DNA from 3 places in the Arthrobacter sp. PAMC 25486 genome. Region 3 is predicted to be linked to each of the others. Evidence: predicted binding sites of a transcription regulator. Region 3 holds the regulator's gene; each other region holds the start of a gene.

Region 1 (4,267 bases), 790 kb from region 3:
CGCCGCCGTCCTTGTCGTGGCCCAGCGGGTGGGCACCATCAAGGACGCCGACAATATTCTTGTCCTGGATGAGGGGCGCATAGTGGGTCAGGGCACGCACGAAGCGTTGCTGGCGAGCTGCCCCACGTACCAAGAAATTGTTACCTCCCAGCTGAGCAGTGATGAACCGCCCAGCGGCGAAGACCAGGAGAACCCGGCATGAGCATGATGAGGGGCCGCGGCGGGCCGCCGCAAAAAGCCATGTCCTTCGGACCAAGCCTGAAACGCATCTTGGGGCTCATCGCCCCCGACAAGTGGCGCATCACAGCAGTCGTCGTCATGGCCACCATCTCCGTGGGCCTGACGGTTGTTGCACCCAAGATCCTCGGCCACGCCACCGACCTCATTTTCAACGGCGTCGTTGGCAAGATGCTGGCCCAGTTTCCGGCCGGCACCACCAAGGACCAGGCAGTGGCCGCCCTGCGGGCCAGTGGCCAGGGTCAGCTGGCCGACATGCTCTCCGGCATGAATGTGGTGCCAGGCCAGGGACTGGATTTGGCCGCACTGGGTGGGGTCCTGACCCTTGTGCTGTGCCTGTACGTGGCAGCATTCTTCTTCAACTGGTCCCAGGGCTACATGACCACCGGCATTGTGCAGCGGGCCATGTACCGGCTGCGTCGCGACATTGAGGAAAAGCTTGACCGGCTGCCCATGGCCCATTTTCAGCAGGAATCCCGCGGAGACCTGCTCTCGCGCGTCACCAACGACATCGACAACTTCTCCCAGACCCTGAACCAGACACTCACGCAGATTCTTATTGCGGTGCTGACGGTGGGCGGCGTGCTCGGCATGATGTTCTCGATCTCCCCGCTGCTGGCAGGCATCTCACTGCTCACCATTCCCCTTATTGCCGCCATGACGGTCATGATCGCCAAGCGTTCCCAGGTGCAATTTGCCGCCCAGTGGAGGAGCACCGGCGAACTCAACGGGCATGTGGAGGAAATGTTCACGGGACACGAAATCATCAAGGCGTTTGGCCAGCAGCAACAGGCCATCGACAAGTTCGCCGAGTCAAACGATGAGCTGTACACCTCGAGCGCCAAAGCCCAGTTCATTTCCGGCATCATCATGCCAGGCACCAACTTTGTCTCCAACCTGAACTACGTGGTCGTGGCCGTGCTCGGCGGCATCCAGGTGGCGCAGGGCGTCCTCACGATCGGCAGCGTCCAGGCGTTCATCCAGTACTCGCGCCAGTTCAGCCAGCCGCTGTCCCAGATTGCCAGCATGATCAACCTGCTGCAGTCGGGCGTGGCCTCGGCGGAACGCGTTTTTGACCTCATTGACGCGCCCGAGCAGAGCCCCGATCATGTCCCCGCGGCCGTCTTGGCCGAGCCTGCCGGCCGTGTGGTCTTTGACCATGTCAGCTTCGGTTACACGCCCGAGACCCCGCTCATCCAGGACCTGTCCTTCACGGCCGAGCCGGGGGAGACCGTCGCGATCGTGGGGCCCACGGGAGCCGGCAAGACCACCCTGGTGAACCTGCTGATGCGCTTCTACGAGATCGACGGCGGCACCATCACGATCGACGGCGTCAACACAGCCCACCTCACCAGGGAGGACCTGCGCAGCCAGTTCGCCATGGTGCTCCAGGACGCCTGGCTGTTTGGCGGCACCATCAGGGAGAACCTGGCCTACGGCAAGCTGGACGCCACCGAGGCCCAAATTATCGAGGCAGCCGAGGCCACCCACGTCGACCACTTTGTCCGCTCACTTCCCGACGGCTACGAGACGGTGCTGACGGATGACGGCGGCGGGCTGAGCCAGGGGCAGCGCCAGCTCATGACAATTGCCAGGGCCTGGGTCGCCAACCCCGGCATCCTGATCCTGGACGAGGCCACCAGTTCGGTGGATACCAGGACCGAGGTCATGATTCGCCAGGCCATGAACAAGTTGCGGGCCAACCGGACGAGCTTTGTCATCGCCCACCGGCTCTCCACGATCCGTGACGCCGATTTGATCCTGGTCATGGACCAGGGCAGCATCATTGAACAGGGCAGCCACAAAGAACTGTTGGCGCGCAAGGGTTTCTACTACGATCTTTATATGAGCCAATTTGGCGACCCCTTGGTGGAAGAAGTCAGTCAGCTATGAATTCCATGGATGTGTTGAAGCGCCGCTGGCGCTTGGAACCGGAATCAAGCGTGCCACCCTTTGAACAGGTCCGCTTGCGAATTTTGGATCTTGCCGCCTCAGGCGAACTTGCGGTGGGCACCAAGCTGCCCTCGGTTCGCGCCCTCGCCACCGAGCTGGGCGTGGCAGCCAACACGGTGGCCCGCGCCTACCGTGAACTTGAACAAGCCGGAGTGGTCGTGACGGCAGGCCGCAGCGGCACCGCCATAGCCTCCGGCGGGGACCGGCTTGCCGCGAAGGTGGCCGACGCTGCTGAGGCCTTTGCCGCCGTCGTGCGTGATCTGGGTGTGCCGCACGCCCAAGCGCTACGCATCGTCACGGCGGCGCTGGAGCGCGGGCAATAGCCGCGCCCTCCCAAAAAGCGGAGTGCGCGTTCGAACGAAGATTCGATTATACTTTTGATTGACGGCAACGCACGGCAGACAGGCGGGCGTGCCGACCACACGCGGACTGCGGTGTGGCGCCAGTGATGTGAAGGAAACTTTTGAACCAGTCTGTATCCACTGAAGTTGTTCGCCCCGACTTGTCACGGCTTGTGGTGAAGGGTGCCCGTGAGCACAACCTGCGCAACGTCGACCTGGACCTGCCCCGTGACGCCATGATCGTGTTCACCGGATTGTCCGGCTCGGGCAAGTCATCGCTGGCCTTTGACACGATTTTTGCGGAGGGCCAGCGCCGCTACGTCGAGTCGCTGTCCGCGTATGCCCGGCAGTTCCTGGGCCAGGTGGACAAGCCCGATGTGGACTTCATCGAGGGCCTCTCACCGGCCGTCTCAATCGACCAAAAGTCCACGTCGAAGAACCCACGGTCCACGGTGGGCACCATCACCGAAATTTATGACTACATGCGCCTGTTGTGGGCCCGTGTCGGCACGGCGCACTGCCCCGTGTGCGGGGAGCCCATTGCGCAGCAGACGCCCCAACAAATTGTTGACCAACTGCTCGAGATGCCCGAAGGCACCCGCTTCCAGATCCTGGCACCGGTGGTGCGCGACCGCAAGGGCGAGTTTGTTGAACTGTTCAGGGAGCTGACCGCCAAGGGTTATTCGCGGGCCAAGGTCGACGGCGAACAAATCCAGCTCAGCGATCCACCCAAACTCAAGAAGACGTTCAAGCACACCATCGAGGTGGTCATTGACCGGCTCGTGGTCAAGGACGGCATTCAGCAACGCCTCACCGACTCGGTGGAAACGGCACTGGGCCTGGCTGAGGGCCGGGTTCTGGCCGAACTGGTTGACCTTGAGGCGGACGACGCCGGTCGCATCCGGTCCTTCTCCGAGAACCTTGCCTGCCCCAACGAACACCCCCTGGCCATTGACGAGATTGAGCCGCGCTCCTTCTCGTTCAACAATCCGTTCGGCGCCTGCACCGCGTGCAGCGGCATCGGCACCAGGCTCGAAGTCGATGAGGAACTCGTCGTCCCCAACCCGTTCCTGTCACTGCGTGAGGGTGCCATCGCCCCCTGGTCCCTGGGCACCGCCACCACGGAGTACTGGAACCGGCTCCTGGAGGGCCTCTCCGCGGAGCTGGACTTCAAGCTGGAAACACCGTGGAACAAGCTCGACACCGACGCGCGCACTGCCATCCTGTACGGCAAGGACCACAAGGTGGTGGTGCAGTACAAGAACCGTTTTGGCCGTGAACGCAAGTACAGCACGGGCTTTGAAGGCGCCGTCCAGTACATCCAGCGCAAGCACATGGAAACCGAGTCTGACTCGGCCCGCGACCGCTATGAAGAATACATGCGCCAGATCCCGTGCCCGTCCTGCGGCGGTGCACGCCTGAACCCGGCCTCACTGTCGGTGCTGATCAACGGCAAGTCCATTGCCGAGGTCTGTGCCCTGTCCATGCGCGACTGCTTTGACTTCCTCACCAACCTGGTCCTGACCGGGCGTGAGGCACAGATCGCCAGCCAGGTTCTGAAGGAAATCCAGGCCCGGCTGAAGTTCCTGCTCGACGTGGGCCTGGAGTACCTGAACCTGGAACGCGCCTCGGCCACCTTGTCCGGCGGCGAGGCACAGCGCATCCGCCTGGCAACCCAGATCGGTTCCGGCCTGGTGGGCGTGCTCTACGTCCTGGATGAGCCGTCCATCGGCCTG
Region 2 (4,267 bases), 1.0 Mb from region 3:
GGGCCTTGACCTGTCAGCCATGAAGTCGCATCTGAACCCGGCAGGACCGTTCGTTGTGGGCGGCCCTGTGGGCGACGCGGGGTTGACCGGCCGCAAGATTATCGTCGACACATATGGCGGCATGGCCCGCCACGGTGGTGGCGCGTTCTCCGGCAAGGATCCGTCAAAGGTTGACCGTTCAGCCGCCTACGCCATGCGCTGGGTCGCCAAGAACGTGGTGGCCGCCGGCCTTGCCACACGTGCCGAGGTGCAGGTTGGCTACGCGATCGGTGTTGCCCGTCCGGTCGGCATCTACGTTGAGACGTTCGGCACCGAAACGGTGGACCCGCGCCGCATCGAAGCAGCCATCTCGGCCGTCTTTGATTTGCGACCGCGCCCCATCATCCGCGACCTTGACCTCAAGCGCCCCATTTACGCGAAGACTGCTGCGCACGGCCACTTCGGCCGCGACGATCCCGACTTCACGTGGGAAAATCTTGACCGGGTCGACGCGCTGAAGGCGTTCTTCAACGCCTGAGCACCCAGTTATCCACAGCTAAGCGCTGTCCACAGCCAAGCACAGTGCACCGACTCCTTTGTCAGTGGGCTGTGCTTAGCTTGTTTTAGCGGCAATTCCTTGAATGGCTGTTTTCGAGCTACACACTTTGGGAGGACTTCATGGACGATGCACTGAACCATGCGGATCCTGGCCATGGGGATCGACACCGTGATGCCCCCCTCCTTGGAGAGCCGGGGCATTCCGACTCCGGCCACTCCGACCTGGCTGAGGGTGTGCAACTGAGCCTGCTCAGCGGATTTGTCGCCAAGGAGCGCATGGCGGACCCCCACAGCGGAGTGGTTCTGGCGCACCACCTGCCCGTCGCCCAGGTCGTCATAGATTCGCCGCTGCCTCATTTGGACCGGCTCTTTGACTATTCCGTCCCCCTGGAGCTTGACGCCGAGGCGCAGCCGGGTGTGCGGGTGCGGGTCAAGTTCTCCGGCCAGGACCTCAACGGCTTCCTGGTGGCGCGCATTGCCGTTTCTGAAAGTGACCGGCTCGTGCCCCTGTCGCGGGTTTATTCGGCCGTTCCGGTGCTGGCGCCTCAGGTCCTGGAACTGGCGCACAGGGTTGCGGCCCGCTACTGCGGCATCGTGGCCGACGTGCTGCGGGTGGCCGTCCCGCCCCGTGTGGCCAGCCTGGACAAGGTCTACCTGAAGAAGGCGGCCGACGATGCCACGCAGGCCGATGTTTCTGCGGCCGGGGCAGGGTCTGGTGCAGCCTCAGCCTCAGCCGCTGGCGCTGGTGCTGGTGCTGGTGCTAGTGCTGGTGCTGGTGCTGGTGCTGGTGATGGTGTCCGCGCCGTTGCAGATGCCCATGCCGCGTCCGGGGCCGCGTCCGGTACCCCTCTGGAGCCGCCCGCGGCCGCCAAGCCCGGGCACTCGCTCTTTGCCGATTATCCCCATGCCGAGGATTTCCTGACGCAGCTGGCCATGGGTGCCAGCCCTAAGGGCGTCTTGGGTGCCTTGAGCGGCTTTGGCGCCCACTCATGGCAACACCAGATCGCCCAGGCTGTGGCCTATTGCCAGTTGTCCGGCCGCGGGGCCATCGTTGTCGTGCCGGACCTGCGTGACCTGGAACTTCTGGAGCGTGCCTTTGCCGACGTGCTGCCCGAGGGCAGCTTTGTGAAACTGACGGCGGACGACGGTCCCAGCCTGCGCTACGCCAATTTCCTGCGGGTGCTTTCCGGAGATGTGCGCATTGTTATTGGCACCCGCTCTGCTGCCTACGCCCCTGTGGCAGATCTGGGCCTTGTCTGCTGTTGGGACGACGGCGACGAGCTGCACGTCGAGCGGCGCGCCCCGTACCAACACAGTCGTGACGTGCTGCTGCTGCGCTCCGAGGTGGAGGGTGCCGCTGTCCTGATGGCCGGACACAGCCGCAGCAGTGAATCCCAGCGCTTGGTCGCCACGGGTTGGGCACAGGAAATTGTTGCCGCGCGCCCCTCCGTTCGAAAGGCCACCGCCCGGGTCATCAGCACCTCGGATTCGTTTGAGCAGGAACGGGACCCGGCCGCTGCCCTGGCGCGGCTGCCGCACAGGGCCTGGGCCACGGCGAAGGCGGCCCTGAAGTTCGGACCCGTATTGGTGCAGGTGGCGCGGACTGGGTACGCGCCGGGACTTGCCTGCCAGCGTTGCCGTGAGGTGGCCAGGTGCCGGCACTGCACGGGGCCGCTCATGCAGTCGCGGGCGCCGGGATCCACCTCGACCATGGTGACGTGCAAGTGGTGCGGACAGGCCGAGACGGCATTCAGCTGCAGCACCTGCGGCTTCCAGCAGCTGCGGGCCATCGCCGTCGGGGCTTTGCGCACTGCCGAAGAGCTGGGCCGAGCGTTCCCGTCGGTGCCCGTTGTTTCATCCTCTGGCGACCATATCAAGGCCACCGTGCCGGACCGGCCCGCCATTGTTGTGGCAACCATTGGTGCCGAACCTGTTGCGCCCCGTGGCTATGCGGCGGCCCTGCTGCTCGACGGAGATTCCATGCTCCGGCGCGAATCCCTGCGGGCGGGGGAGGAGACGCTGCGCCGCTGGATGAACGCCGCGGCTCTCGTTCGGCCGGCGCAGGATGGCGGGATTGTGGTGGTCACGGCGGAGGAATCGGTGGAAGTCTCGGCCCTGGTCCGCTGGGATCCGGCGGGCCATGCCGAGCGTGAGTTTGCCCTGCGTCACGAACTGGGACTGCCGCCGGCCATGCGTCTCGCCTCATTGACCGGACGCGAAGGCGATGTTGCTGCGTTCCAGGCCGCCTTGAAACTCCCCGGCGCCGTGCGCAGCATCGGCCCCGCTCCCGTGCCTTCCCCGGCGGTAGGCCCGGGTGCCGACGAGGTCCCCGACTACCGGACCATCCTGCTCTTTCCCTATTCCATGGCGGCCGCCGTCACCGCCGACATGCGGGCACTGAAGGTCTCCAATGCCGCCCGCCGCATCGGCTCGCCAGTTCAGGTCCGCTGCGACGGGCTCGACGTGTTGTAGCTTTTCTGTTCAGAGCCTCCGTTGTCCTGTGATGGACGACGGCGACTCCAGCGCTAAGCGTCCATCGCTTCTTCGGACACGGCACCATTTAGTGCCCTGTTTCTCCCGACGCCGCAGCACCGCCTATTGGCTGGTTTTGTCGTGGTTTCCATAACATGCTTCGAAATATTGTTCTAGGAACTATTGCGTTCTTGTTACGGTGAGCGTAGTGTTGTTTTTATGAGTAGTCGGGCGTTTGTCCCCGGGGACCGGGACGAGGAAGCAGCCGCACAGGGTGTGGCTGCACTGATTGCCGGGATTACGCTTCCTTCTATTGAACGCTTTGGGTCTGACAATGTTGCCCTGTCGGGGTTGCCTGATTGTGTGTTGTTTCCCTTTCCTGATCCGGAGCCGCCGAGTCGTGCGTCGGTGGCGCGGTGGGTGATTGCCGATGGGATGGCTTCGTTGGATGAGATTCGGGTGTTGGAGAATGCCGTGGCGGCGTCGAAGGCGGCGGTGGTGGATCGGATTCTCGGGGCGTTGGCGGTGGAATCGGAGGCGACCGGGTTGAGTCGATACCAGACCGGGATGGCTGAGACGGGTTGCGTGGCAGAGATCGCGGCAGCACTGGGCATCCCCGAACGCACCGCGGCCGCCCTGTCCGCCCACGCTGTGAACTTACAGGAGCATCCGAAGACCTGGGCGGCACTGGGGTTGGGCGTGTTGTCTTGGCGGCATGCGCTCACTATTTTGAATGAGTTGGGCACTCTGGGTGAGACTCCTCAGGTGTCGGTCGAGGACGCGGCCGTGTTTGAGGGACGGTTGTTATTGCTGGCTGAGGGGACCACGGCGTTGAGGTTCGCCAACAAGGCCCGGCAGGCGCGGGAGTCATTGTTCCCGGACTCGTTGGATGCCCGGGTGAAGGAAGCCTTCCGGGGCCGGAAGATCACCAATGATCCGGGCAGGGACGGGATGAATTGGGTGGAGTTGCATATTCCCACGATCGCGGCGAACGCGATCATGGTCCATTGCACCCGGGCGGCCCGGGCCGTCAAGGCCGACGCTCTGGAACGCCAGCGTGAGGCCGTCGCCTCTGGTTCCGGAGAAGACTGTACCGAGTACCGGACGCTGGACCAGCTCCGTGCCGACATCGCCTCCATCTTGCTGATGGGTCAGGAACTTCCGGCCAACGCCCGCCACACCACCCAGAACCAGAACACGAACCCTGACCGGGACCGCAACGGTTCCCCTGGTCGAAACGGTTCCCGCGGTCACAACG
Region 3 (4,267 bases):
GATCTGGGCGTGCAACGTGATGGCTTCAAAGACGTGCCGGGTCAGGGAGCCGGTGAAGTGGCCGCCGATCAGGTGGTATTCCTGGCCTGCAGGCTCGCCGCTGTGCACCAGGTACGGGCGGCCGGACAGGTCAACCACGGCGTTTGCCAGCGCCTCGTCCAGCGGCACGGTGGCCTCGCCAAAGCGACGGATGCCGGCCTTGTTGCCCAACGCGACCTTCAAGACCTCGCCGAGGGAGATGGCTACATCTTCAACCGTGTGGTGGGCGTCGATGTGGGTGTCGCCGGTGGCTTTGATGTTCATGTCGATCAGGGAGTGCTTGGACAGCGCCGTGAGCATGTGATCGTAGAACGGCACGGAGGTGTCAATGCTCGACACCCCTGTCCCGTCAAGGTTGATCTCAACCATGACGCTTGACTCGCTCGTGGCCCTCTCCAAACGGGCGCTCCGTCCCTGGCCGGGCATGGTCTCAGTCATTGCAGCAGTCCTTAGATTCATGTGCGCCACCGGCCAAGCGGTGCAGGGCAGCAGCAGGCGCACAAACGTCGTTGTGTTTAACACCAGTTTAGGAGAGAGGGGCAGCTATTGCCCAACCAGTCCATCCGATGGTCGCTTTTCAGCCTCCGACGCCGGAACCCACCTGGGCGCTAGCCGGCAAGGATGGCGCGGAGCCCGGAGAGGAACGCGGTTGTTTCGGCTTCGGTTCCTGCGGTTACGCGCAGGTGCCCCGGGATGCCGACGTCGCGAATCAGGACACCGTCGGCCAGCAGCGCCTCCCACACCTCGTGGGGGTTTTCCAGCCCGCCAAAGAACACAAAGTTTGAGTCGGACGGCGCGGGGGTCAGCCCGAGTTCGGTCAGTTCCGCCACGATCCGGTCGCGCTGGACCTTGATCGACTCAACATTGGCCAGCAGTGAGGTGGAGTTGCGCAGCGCGGCCACTGCAGTTGCCTGGGTAATGGCGGAGAGGTGGTAGGGCAGGCGCACAAGCCGCAGTGCGTCGGTGACTTCCGGCGTTGCCGCCAGGTAGCCGAGCCGGGCGCCGGCCAGGGCGAAGGCCTTGCTCATGGTGCGGGAGACTACCAGCCGGGGGCGGCCCGGAAGAAGTCCCAGGGCGCTTTCGGTGCCGGTGTGGGAGAACTCGGCATAAGCCTCATCGACAATGATGATGGCCTGCGACGCTTCGCCCGCCTCGTAAACCGCCTTCACCACATCCAGGCCCAGGGCAGTTCCCGTGGGGTTGTTGGGTGAGCAGAGGAAGACAACGTTGGGCGCCTGCTCACGCACCTGCGCAGCGGCGGACTCTGCCGAGAGGCTGTAGTCGGGTGCACGCACACCGGCAACATAGCCGGTTCCGGTGCCACTGGCGAGCAGCGGGTACATGGAATATGTGGGCGGGAAACCCATGGCACTCCGGCCCGGACCACCAAAGGCCTGCAGAATCTGTTGGAGCACCTCGTTGGAACCGTTGGCGGCCCAGAGGTTATCTTCGCTGAGCCCATGGCCCAGGTAGGCTGCCAGCTCCTGGCGCAGGACGGTGAATTCACGGTCGGGGTAGCGGTTGAGGTTGTCCAGCTCCGTCGCAACCGCGTTCAGAATTGCCTTCTTGGCATCATCCGGGACGCCAAAGGTGTTTTCGTTGACGTTCAGTAGAATCGGCACATCAATCTGTGGCGCACCATAAGGGTGCTGGCCGCGAAGATCGTCACGGAGGGGCAATTGCGCTAAGAGTTCGAACTGATCCATGACTTCAGCTTAATTGCTGTGCCGGTGAAAGTTCGAAACGGTGACACCAGGCGGACATCTTCAGCTCGCCCTGAGGCGGCCTTGGGCTACCTGGATTCCGTGCGGGGGCTATCTGTATTGCGTCCCGGGGGCTACTTGGGTAGCGGGACGAACAACTGCTGGCCGGCCTGCAGCACGCCCGCACCGAGATCATTCAAGGCCACAATTTCCTGGACAACCTCCCGAATATTGCGGGCGGGGTTGCTTTCGCCAGCGATGCTCCAGAGACTGTCCCCTTGCAGGACAGTCACCGTAGTGGCGTAGTCGGCCATGTCAGTCACAGGGAATTGAGCCGATGCGTGCGCCGGGCTGGCAATGGAGCCAACGAAGACGCCCAGGGAAATGAACAGCAGTGCGGCGGCCATGACGAGCGCCGGGATGCCGAAGAACACGAGCCGGCCGCGCCGGGTGAGCTGCAGTCGGCGCCCCCCGGCAATGGACGGGCGGCTGTTCGGCCGGACGAGGTGTCCGTTGCCTCGTCCGCCGTTGAATGATGTTGCCGTGATAACCATTGCATTCATGATGTCTGCTCCTTTCGCTGTGGAACTGCGCCCAGGGCCACCAACACCTCTAGGATCAAAATTCCATGCTTCATATCTTCGATAGAACGTATGTTCTATTTGGCTACTAGTACAGTTTTAGCACCTATGGACGACACTTGCCAAGACCTGATCGAACAAATGTTTGAAATTGGCACCTATGTGGCTTAAACTTGTGGAACAAGGATTGGCCGCTAGATGCAGTCCACCAGCAGGCACTGACATTGTTCAGCGCAGCCACGAAAGGACCTACGGAATCATGGAGCTTCCAGACCCACCGCACCGCATCCCCCAGGCACCCAGCCGCGCCGGCATGAAGGGGCTCACCGTTCGGCAAAAGAAGATCCTTGAGTGCATCCAGCGCTCCATTGCAGACAAGGGCTATCCGCCCTCCATGCGTGAGATCGGCGACTCCGTTGGGCTTGCCAGCCTGTCGAGTGTCACGCACCAGCTGACCCAGCTCGAACGCCACGGCTACTTGCGCCGCGATCCCAAGCGGCCCCGTGCCATGGAAGTGCTCATCCCCCTCGTCCTGGACGACGGCAACGTTGAGATTCAGGGCGTCAGCTCCCCCAAGGCGTTGCGCAGTTCCAACGGCCTGAACTTTGCCGAACTCAGCAGTTCCTCGGACACCGCCTTTGTGCCGCTTGTCGGGCGCATAGCGGCCGGCGGACCCATCCTGGCCGATCAGGCGGTGGATGACATCATGCCGCTGCCACGCCAAATCGTGGGCAGCGGTGAGCTGTTCATGCTCAAGGTGCAGGGGGATTCCATGATCGATGCCGCCATCTGCGACGGTGACTGGGTGGTGATACGGCAGCAGAAAACGGCAAACAATGGCGACATCGTGGCCGCGCTTCTCGAAGACGAAGCCACGGTGAAGACGTTCCGCCAGCGCGACGGCCACATCTGGCTGCTGCCGCAAAACACCCGCTATGAGCCCATCCTTGGCGACCATGCCACCATCATGGGCAAAGTGGTCTCGGTGCTCCGCAGCCTCTAACCGCTCGGCTTTCCAGCTTGGTGGCAGCAATGTAGAGGGCACCCCGCCGCCCGGCGGGGTGCCCTCTACATTGCTGCCACCATTGCTGCCATTTTTTCAGCGGAGAACGGCACCCCTTGAGCTGCTATTTAGTCCAGTGCTGTCGCAGCCGCCAGCACTTCCGGGGAGAGCACAGCCGAGGCAGACAGCACCTCAACTCCAAGCAGGTGGCCGGCGTCATCAAAATCCAACGTGATTTCGCCTCGACCTCCCGGAGTTTGAATTGAGTGAAGTTGCTGGCTTGCCTGCCCGGGCGTGAGGGGCCCGCCAAGCCGGATATAAGCTGCGTCTGCCGGCGCGTCGTAGCTGATCTGCATGTCCGTGCCGCTATTTGCCGGATAGCCGCTGCAGTGCCGACAGGGCAACTGTGCGGTCCTTGGTGGACCAGAATGGTGGCAGGGCAGCCCGCAGAAATCCCCCATAGCTGGCGTTTGCAAGGCGTGAGTCGAGTACTGCCACCACGCCGCGGTCCTCGCTTGAGCGGATCAGGCGGCCCACGCCCTGTGCCAGCCGCACGGCGGCATGTGTTGCGGAGATAGCGATGAAGCCGTCCCCGCCGCTTTGCGCCACAGCGCGGGCGCGGGCGGTGACCAGCGGGTCATCTGGGCGAGGGAACGGGATTCTATCAATCACCACGAGCCGGCACGAGGCTCCCTGCACGTCAACGCCTTGCCACAACGACATGGTGCCGAACAGGCAGGTGTCCGGTTCGTCGGCAAATTCCTTGATCAGCCCGGACATGGATGAATCTCCCTGGCACAGGATCTTCACCTTCAGTTTCTTGCGCAGTTTCTCTGCCGCATCCTCCGCTGCCCGCCGGGAGGAGAACAAGGCCAGGGTGCCGCCGCCGGCGGCCGTGATCAGCGCAGCCAGTTCATCCAATTGCTCAGGCGAGGTGCCAA

Evidence for each region. Region 3 encodes LexA, which represses DNA repair genes until DNA is damaged. Its sites were predicted from a motif close to TCGAACANNTGTTCGA; they were not measured.
Region 1: a site for LexA is predicted at 2,544-2,559, ahead of uvrA (excinuclease ABC subunit UvrA). Genes of this name have one in related genera too.
Region 2: a site for LexA is predicted at 3,170-3,185, ahead of art_RS04385 (HNH endonuclease signature motif containing protein). Genes of this name have one in related genera too.

What each region holds. Positions count from the first base shown of each region.
Region 1 is NZ_CP007595.1:724,189-728,455, reverse strand. Features, by position in the region: gene art_RS03490 (ABC transporter ATP-binding protein) at 1-202, shown strand, start outside; gene art_RS03485 (ABC transporter ATP-binding protein) at 199-2,130, shown strand; gene art_RS03480 (GntR family transcriptional regulator) at 2,127-2,513, shown strand; gene uvrA (excinuclease ABC subunit UvrA) at 2,654-4,267, shown strand, end outside.
Region 2 is NZ_CP007595.1:936,107-940,373, reverse strand. Features, by position in the region: gene metK (methionine adenosyltransferase) at 1-517, shown strand, start outside; gene art_RS04390 (primosomal protein N') at 658-3,009, shown strand; gene art_RS04385 (HNH endonuclease signature motif containing protein) at 3,229-4,267, shown strand, end outside.
Region 3 is NZ_CP007595.1:4,528,934-4,533,200, reverse strand. Features, by position in the region: gene hisB (imidazoleglycerol-phosphate dehydratase HisB) at 1-477, opposite strand, end outside; gene art_RS20345 (histidinol-phosphate transaminase) at 648-1,745, opposite strand; gene art_RS20340 (LysM peptidoglycan-binding domain-containing protein) at 1,877-2,305, opposite strand; gene lexA (transcriptional repressor LexA) at 2,637-3,326, shown strand; gene art_RS20330 (DUF2283 domain-containing protein) at 3,455-3,682, opposite strand; gene art_RS20325 (ATP-dependent DNA helicase) at 3,693-4,267, opposite strand, start outside.